DNA from 2 places in the Thalassotalea insulae genome. Region 1 is predicted to be linked to the other one. Evidence: riboswitches for the same ligand, from Rfam matches in the RefSeq annotation. Region 1 holds a riboswitch; the other holds the start of a gene.

Evidence for each region. A riboswitch is a leader RNA that binds a small molecule or an ion and turns the genes downstream of it on or off. The one in region 1 is predicted to bind thiamine pyrophosphate.
Region 2: it holds a riboswitch for thiamine pyrophosphate, as region 1 does, so the genes downstream of both, thiC (phosphomethylpyrimidine synthase ThiC) here and QQK06_RS10660 (TonB-dependent receptor) in region 1, are expected to answer to the same signal.

What each region holds. Positions count from the first base shown of each region.
Region 1 is NZ_BSST01000001.1:2,344,043-2,348,481, forward strand. Features, by position in the region: gene QQK06_RS10650 (FAD-dependent monooxygenase) at 1-684, shown strand, start outside; gene QQK06_RS10655 (AraC family transcriptional regulator) at 769-1,626, shown strand; TPP riboswitch at 1,704-1,809, shown strand; gene QQK06_RS10660 (TonB-dependent receptor) at 1,886-3,979, shown strand; gene QQK06_RS10665 (hypothetical protein) at 4,003-4,269, shown strand; gene pnuC (nicotinamide riboside transporter PnuC) at 4,269-4,439, shown strand, end outside.
Region 2 is NZ_BSST01000001.1:1,827,407-1,831,845, reverse strand. Features, by position in the region: gene QQK06_RS08320 (M1 family metallopeptidase) at 1-1,465, opposite strand, end outside; TPP riboswitch at 1,635-1,780, shown strand; gene thiC (phosphomethylpyrimidine synthase ThiC) at 1,859-3,856, shown strand; gene thiO (glycine oxidase ThiO) at 3,843-4,439, shown strand, end outside.

The sequences.
Region 1 (4,439 bases):
GCGCGAGCTTATGTCAATGGAGATAACGCGCCAATTTATCAAGGCTTTATCAATTGGATTGGTATTTTTGAAAGTTCGTCAGAAGTATTTACTGAACTGGCCGTGGCTGATCATTGGGGAGTTGGTGAGCGATTCGGTATTGTGCCGGTTTCTAAATCTAAAGCGTATTGGGCTGGCGGCATTGCCACTAAGCAAATAGAGCCGTTACATCCTGCACGCTACAAACAAGAACTTAACGAAGTTTTCGCGTCCTGGCATGGCATAATTCCTGATATTATTGAGCAAACGCCATTAACCAAGATCCATAAAATTTATGTTCATGACCATAACCCAATCAAGGTTTGGCATAAAAATAATGTAGTATTACTGGGCGACAGTGCGCATGCGCCTTTGCCAACTTCTGGTCAGGGGGCATGTCAGGCGTTGGAAAGTGCCTGGCATTTGGTTAACTGTTTAGTTCAGCATAGTAGTAATCTTCCAGATGCCTGTCGACACTACACTGAATTAAGAGCAGAGAAAACCTCAAGTATTATTAGCGTCGGGCGGCAACTGGCACAGACGATTTTTAATCAAGACCATGAATTTTGTCAACAAAGAAACTTAGCCAGTAAGCATACCGATTATCACAGTGCACTTATCGGAATGGCTAATGCGTGGAGTAGTGGTTTACCTTTGGCTGTTTGACATATAGGACAAAATTGAGCAATTTTGGTCAAGTGTCACGCAAGAGTCAGGGGTATTATCTCAGCGCTGAGGAGAAACGATTAGATGACAAGATATCAAACCAGATTTATTGAGGTAGTGCGTTTTATCGAAGCTAATCTGGATGAAGATCTTGATGTTGAACAGTTATGCCAACTTGCTAACTTGTCGAAATATCACTTTCATCGCCAATGTTCGCTATTTTTTGGCATGTCGGTAATGTCATTGGCGAGATTATTACGGCTCAAACGTGCGGCATATCAGCTAGCGTATCGTGATAGCAACATTATCGATATTGCGATAACGGCTGGCTATGACAGTCATGAAGCGTTTTCCCGGGCGTTTAAGCGATGCTTTAAGCTATCACCGTCAGATTTTAGGTTATCACCTGACTGGGCATTATGGCAGACAAAGTATCAGACGATAGTTGAGCTGAGGACAAAAATTATGAATACCCAAGTAGCAGTTAGCATTGTAGATTTTCCTGAAACCCTAATCGCAGTTATGGAGCACAGAGCTGCACCACATTTGCTCGGAGCGAGCATCCAGAAGTTTATCCAATGGCGAAAAGCCCATGGCCTTTCACCAAGCAAGAGTAAAACATTTAATCTCGTTTATGATGATCCTAGCATCACAGCGGATAAGGATTACCGTTTTGATTTAGCCTGTGCTGTTAAGCGCCCGCTAGCTGACAATTATGATGGGATTGTTAATAAGGTTATTCCGGCTGGTAAATGCGCTAAAGTTCGGCATGTTGGCAGCGATGATACGTTAGCGACGTCGGTGAATTTTCTCTATCAAAATTGGCTGCAGGATAATGAATATGAGCTGCGTGACTTTCCGCTGTTTTTTCATCGAGTAAGTTTCTTCCCTGAGGTCTCGGAGCAGGAAATGGTGACTGACATTTACTTGCCCGTTCAGTAATTACTAGCGCTATTACTACAAAGCAGCAAACTGCGGATGATTTTACTGTACATTTGCTGTTAACTTGGTACGATCGCGCTCAAACCAAGGGGTGTGCCGCTTTTTATCATTGGCACTGAGAAATTTATACCCTTATTACCTGAAACGGATAATGCCGGCGTAGGGATGGTTGAATTAGCCAACTGATTAGCAAATAACTGTTTGTTAATCGTTTTTACTAGTTTTACTTTTCACCGCTGGTTTTTGTTGTGAGAGTCCAATGAAACTTGTAAAAACGCCTATCGCTATCATGCTATTAAACCTTATCACGCATGCTGCGTACGCTGAATCTTCAGCCACCAATCAAACCGCAGACGAGCAATCAATTGAAGTGATCCAGGTACATTCTGGTTATCGTACGACAAACTTACAAAATACCGCCACTTCTTTATCTGTATTGACCGAGCAAGATATTGCTGTTCGTAACGGACAAAATCTGGAAGAAATTGTTGGTGCAGCGGCGAATGTCAACTTTTCCAGTGGTTCACAGCGGGCGCGATATTATCAAATTCGTGGTATTGGTGAACGCAGCCAGTTTAAGGAACCGATTAACCCTTCGGTTGGCCTTATTATTGATAATATTGATTTTTCCGGCATTGGTAGTATTGCCTCGACTTTTGATATTGCACAAGTCGAGCTATTTCGTGGTCCTCAAGGGACGCAGTTTGGCGCTAATGCACTCGCCGGTTTGATTTATATGTCAAGTCATCAGCCAAGTGATGAATTTGAAGGGGCGATTCGTTTATCTGCGGGAAACTACCATAGTTATAGTGCTGGACTCGCGTTGTCAGGCCCTGCATCTGATAAAGTAAATTACCGCTTTTCTGCCGAGCAATATAGCAGTGATGGTTTTATCACTAATACCTACCTTGACCGCGAAGATACTAATAATCGTGATGAATTAATGTTGCGTGGTAAGTTAGCGATTGAGGCCAGTAAAGAATTAACCATAGATTTAGCGCTTATCCATGCGGATTTTAACAATGGCTATGACGCCTTTTCCTTAGATAATGATCGCAATACATTGTCAGACCAGCCGGGATTTGATGAGCAGCAAACCACAGCGGCCAGCGCTAAACTGATGTACCGCAAATTTAGCGGCTTTGATATTGTTTCTATTTTCAGCCTGATGGATTCGGATCTCGCTTATGGCTATGACGAAGATTGGAGCTATCAGGGCATGCATCCTTATGAGTATTCCTCGACCGATCATTATTTAAGAGATCGCACTAACTACACGGCGGAATTTCGTTTAGTGTCAAATAACCGCAGTCAGTTATTTGCTAACACCACAGATTGGGTGATCGGTGCATATTTTAAACAGGACGATGAAGACTTAACGCGTCGATATACTTATTTAGACGGTGATTTTAGCTCAGATTTTAGCGCAAAAAATTCCGCGGTTTTTGCTCAGCTTGATAGTGAGTTAACTAAAAAAATTACTCTGACATCCGGTGTGCGCGTTGAACAACGTGACAGTGATTATCATAATTCACAAGGGGTGAAATTTTCACCAGATGACTCTATGGTTGGTGGCAAGTTAGTACTTAGTTATCAGGCGGATAAAGATGCCATGATCTATGCTGCGATTAACAAGGGCTATAAATCAGGAAGCGTGAATACCAGTGGTAGCTTAACAAAAGAGCAACGAGTGTTTAAGCCGGAATATTTATGGAATTATGAAGTGGGTTATAAGCGTCAATTACTCAACAATGATGCTTATATTAGAGCGGCTGCATTTTATATGAAACGCGATGATATCCAGATCAGTAGTTATCACTTAGATGAACGTAGCGATGGCAGTAGCGAATTTATCAGTTACTGGGACAACGCGGCTCGTGGTTATAACTACGGCATTGAACTGGAAGCAGCATGGCAGGTGACGCAACAAGCTGAATATTATGCCAGTGTTGGCTTATTAGAAACTGAATTTGAAGGTTATCGTTATGCGAACGGCACTATAGAAAGTGGTCGTGATCAAGCCCATGCGCCACAGTATCAATTTAATATCGGTATCAATTATTATCTTAACGATCAGTGGTATTTTAATGTCAATCTTGATGGCAAAGATAACTTTTATTTTTCCGACAGCCATTCGGAGAAATCCGATAGTTATGTGTTGATGCATGGTTCAATTAGCTACCAGCAGGCTAACTGGCAGCTTAAATTATGGGCGCGGAATATATTTGATAAAGATTACGTGACTCGAGGATTTTACTTTGGAAATGATCCACGAGATGGCTACGACAGCAAAGCGTATTATCAATTAGGTGAACCTGCGGTATTGGGTGCTACCCTTAATTATCAGTTTTAGCATTAATTCATTGAGAGCAGAACATGGATATTTCAATAGAGATCAGCTTGTACCCGCTAGCAGAACAAGAATTCAAGGCAGAAATTTGGGCTTTTATCAAACGACTGAGAGCCGTTGACGGTTTGCAAGTTGTCACTAATGGCATGAGTACTCAAGTTTTTGGTGAATACGATCTGGCGGTGGCTAAGGTGATGACGGAAATTAAGCAGGTCCATCAATCATTAAATGCGGCCGTCTTTGTTTGTAAGTTTATTGGCGGCAACCGTAGCCAGGTGGAAGCAGAGCGTTAATGACTGAAATTGTTCAATACTTTAGCCAGTTACCTTTTTGGGAATGGCTTGCGGTTATTTGTGCATTGCTTTACGTGCTGTTAGCGGCACGAGAAAATATCTGGTGCTGGCCAGCAGCATTGGTCAGTACTTTGATTTACACAGTGATTTTCTATGATGTTTATCTGTGG
Region 2 (4,439 bases), 520 kb from region 1:
ATGTTGGTATGCGGTTATCTCGTAAGTATTGGTCAAAGACCTTGCTTAAGTCGATACCGGCTTGCTCGCTGATAAAGTTTTCTATTTGTGTTGTGGTCACTGTTTGATGGTAAAACGTTTTACCTATACCACGCAATATTTCACGCCATTTTTTATCGTCATTAACTAGCTGACGGATGGTGTGTAACATGTTGCCGCCTTTATCGTACATGTCACTGGAACCTTCGCTGTGAATATTGTATTGGCCGATTATTGGCTGCTGGTTCTGGATGTTAAGTCGCTGGCCTCGGGTATATTTGAACGCGGTCTCTTTACCATAATGATATTCAAGGAATAAGCTTTCAGCGTAGTTAGTAAAGCTCTCATGGATCCACATATCCGCAATATCTTTACTGGTGACATTGTTAGCAAACCATTCGTGGCCAGATTCATGGACAATTATAAAATCGAATAACATCCCAGGTCCTGCGTCACTACGATCTCGACCTAAATAGCCATTTTGGTAACCATTGCCATAAGTGACTGAGCTTTGATGCTCCATGCCCAAGTAAGGCGCTTCTACCAATTTATAACTGTCTTCATAGAATGGATACGGGCCAAACCAGTACTCTAGCGCTTCGACGGTGCGTTTAGCGTCTTTAAATTGCTTTTTCGCTTTTGCTAAGTTATCGCGCAACACCCAGTAGTCCATATCAAGCTGGCCTTTTTCACCCTGATATTTTTCGCCAAAATGAACGTAGTCGCCGATATTGAGATTCACGCCATAATTGTTAATTGGGTTAATAACACGCCAGTGATAAGTTTTGGTTTTGGCGTTTTTGTTGTGAGTGGTTTCAATCAAGCGACCATTGGAAACATCGACTAAATGTTCAGGCACTTCCACGCGAATATCAACGCCGTTATCCGGTTCATCATAACCGTGATCTTTATTTGGCCACCAGATGCTGGCACCAATGCCCTGATTACTTGAGGCAATAAAATCGTTGCCGTTATTATCTTTACTCCAGGTGATGCCGCCATCCCAAGGTGCTTTTTTGGCAACGGTTGGCTGACCGGAAAAGTGCATCACTAATGATTGAGTCGAACCAAGCGTTTGTTGAGCATTAGGGGTAATAAAATAGCTGTAACCATCTTTTTTTACCGTAAGCACTTCACCATTTTGTGTGACCTTAGTTAGTTTCATCGGTGCTTGTAACTCAATTTGAATATCTGATTGTGGCGCAACGACCCGGTACGACATAGTATTGGTACCGGCAATGGTACGTTTTTTTGGATCAACTTTTATTGCTAAATCATAATGACTTAAATCCCACCAGGCGCGTTCAGGGGTAATAGAACCACGCAGTACATCTTGTCTGGAGCCATTGTTTGCTGTGCCGAATAGATTATCAGCCCAACTAATTGCTGGAATTTGTATACAGGCTAATGCCGCGCTTAGCAGTAAAGTACTCGATTTTAATTTCATGATCATTCTTCTTATAATGAATTTGCACTATCTCTATATTACTTTATGTATAATGTATATCTTTTTGCGTTGAATTAGCAATAATTGACGTTATTTAGCTTGCATCTGAGGTAACATTCTCTAAAATTGAGCTTACTGTACCAAGTGGCGATATCACTCGTCTACTCAGTACAACTTGTCGGAGTGCTTTATTTTTACTTTAAACTTTATGATTTAGTGAAGTTTGTGGTAAGGCTATAGCTGAGATCGCTGTTGCGGGATCCGTAGAACCTGATCAGATTAACATCTGCGTAAGGGAACAAGACAAAAATAATCTAGATCTTGATTATTTTTTTCCATTCTACACTCCGTCTTTTTACTTGTAACACTAACGTTTAGTTAAAAAGGCATATTATGACTCAGTCACAAAAATCACTTTCTCGACGTCAACGTCGGGAACAGGCACAGGCATTTATTCATAATGTCTCTGGTCAAAGTTACCCCAATTCACAAAAAGTATACGTCAAAGGAAAATTACACGATATTCAGGTTGGTATGCGTGAAATTAGCGTCGGTGATACCTTTGTTGGCGGTACTGAAGAGCAACCGATATTTGAAGCGAATGAGCCGATCAGAGTTTACGACACCTCCGGAGTATATACAGATCCAGAAGTATCGGTCGATGTTCATCAAGGCTTACCTAAACTGCGGGCTGAATGGATCACTCGCCGTGGTGACAGTGAAACACTTGACGGTGCGAGTTCAGGCTATTCGCAGCAACGATTAGCGGATGAAGGACTAGATCATATTCGTTTTGATAATTTACCTAAGGTTCGTAAAGCCAAAGCAGGTAAAAATGTCACGCAAATGCATTATGCTCGGCAGGGAATTATTACCCCAGAAATGGAGTATATTGCCATTCGTGAAAATACCAAACGCGCTGAAATGAAAGACGAAATACTCAAGCATCAGCATCCAGGCGAAAGTTTTGGTGCCAATATCCCAAGTGAAATTACTGCTGAATTTGTACGTCAGGAAGTTGCTGAAGGTCGTGCAATCATTCCGGCAAATATCAATCACCCGGAATGTGAACCTATGATCATTGGCCGTAACTTCTTGATCAAGGTGAATTCAAATATCGGCAATTCCGCGGTCAGTTCATCAATAGAAGAAGAAGTTGAAAAACTGGTATGGTCAACTAAATGGGGTGCCGATACGGTGATGGATTTATCAACCGGCCGTTATATTCATGAAACCCGCGAATGGATCATCCGAAATTCACCGGTGCCTATCGGTACAGTACCGATTTACCAGGCATTAGAGAAGGTCAATGGCGTCGCTGAAGATCTTACCTGGGAAGTATTCCGAGATACCTTGATTGAGCAGGCAGAGCAAGGGGTGGATTATTTCACGATCCATGCCGGGGTGTTATTGCGCTATGTGCCGATGACGGCGAAACGAGTAACTGGCATTGTCTCGCGTGGTGGTTCGATCATGGCGAAATGGTGTTTATCTCACCATAAAGAAAATTTTCTCTATACCCATTTTGAAGAGATTTGTGAGATTTGTAAGGCCTATGATGTTTCATTTTCTCTAGGCGATGGTTTGCGTCCGGGTTCTATTGCTGATGCCAATGATGAAGCACAGTTTAGCGAATTACATACCTTAGGAGAATTAACAAAAATTGCCTGGCAGCACGACGTCCAGGTAATGATTGAAGGCCCGGGGCATGTACCATTGCATATGGTTAAAGCGAATATGGAAGAGCAGCTTAAACATTGTCATGAAGCGCCGTTTTATACTTTAGGGCCACTGACCACAGATATCGCGCCAGGTTATGATCATATTACTTCCGGTATAGGTGCGGCAAATATTGGTTGGTATGGTTGTGCGATGCTCTGTTATGTCACGCCGAAAGAGCATTTGGGGTTACCGAATAAAGAGGATGTTAAAGAAGGGCTGATCACATATAAAATAGCCGCCCATGCTGGCGATCTGGCGAAAGGCCATCCGGGTGCTCAAATTCGTGACAATGCCTTATCGAAAGCGCGTTTCGAATTTAGATGGCATGACCAATTTAATCTCGGTCTAGATCCAGAGCGTGCAAGGGCTTACCACGATGAAACCTTGCCGCAGGAATCAGGTAAAATTGCCCACTTTTGCTCGATGTGCGGACCAAAATTTTGCTCGATGAAGATCACTCAGGATGTGCGGGACTATGCTGCTAAGCTTGAAGCTGGCGAGCAGATCCAGGTGAAATTAGTCGATGAAACTGTAACGGCGCAAGCTCAGAGTCTTGAACAGGCGATTGCTGGCATGGCAGAAAAATCAGCAGAATTCAAAGCGACAGGTAGTGAAATTTACCATCAGGCGAAGGAATTAGCGGCAATAGACGGCGATGAAAATCGATAACCTGATTTGCTCAGATGTAGTGAGTCAGCCGTTGCATTTTGCTATCGTTGGTGCAGGTCTTATCGGGCGTTTAATCGCCTGGCGTTTAGCCCAACAAGGTCATCAAGTGACCTTGTTGGATAAAGACAGTAAACCAGCGAAGCAAAGTGCAGCTTATGCAGCTGCTGGCTTATTGACGCCGTTGGGTGAGGCCATGCACAGCGACGCTAATATTGTTGAAATGGGTTTTGAATCGCTTAGCTTGTGGCCGAAGTTATTGGCTGAGCTTAGTGGTTACACTTATTTTCAACAAAGTGGTGCGATAATGGTCAGCCATGAGCAGGATATCAGTGATTTTCAGCGCTATGCCCGCTATCTTGCTAACCATTATGCTCACTACCAGTGTCACAAGATGAGTCGTGAACAATTACTGGCGCTAGAACCAGAACTTGGACGTAGCTTTCATTCTGGGCTGTATTTGCCTCAGGAGGGGCAAATCGGTAATCGTAAATTATTAATTGCCTTGCAGCAGGAGTTGGAGAAACTGGCGGTTTGCTGGTTGGAGCATGCCAGTGTTAGTGGTATTAACCAGCAGAGCAATACG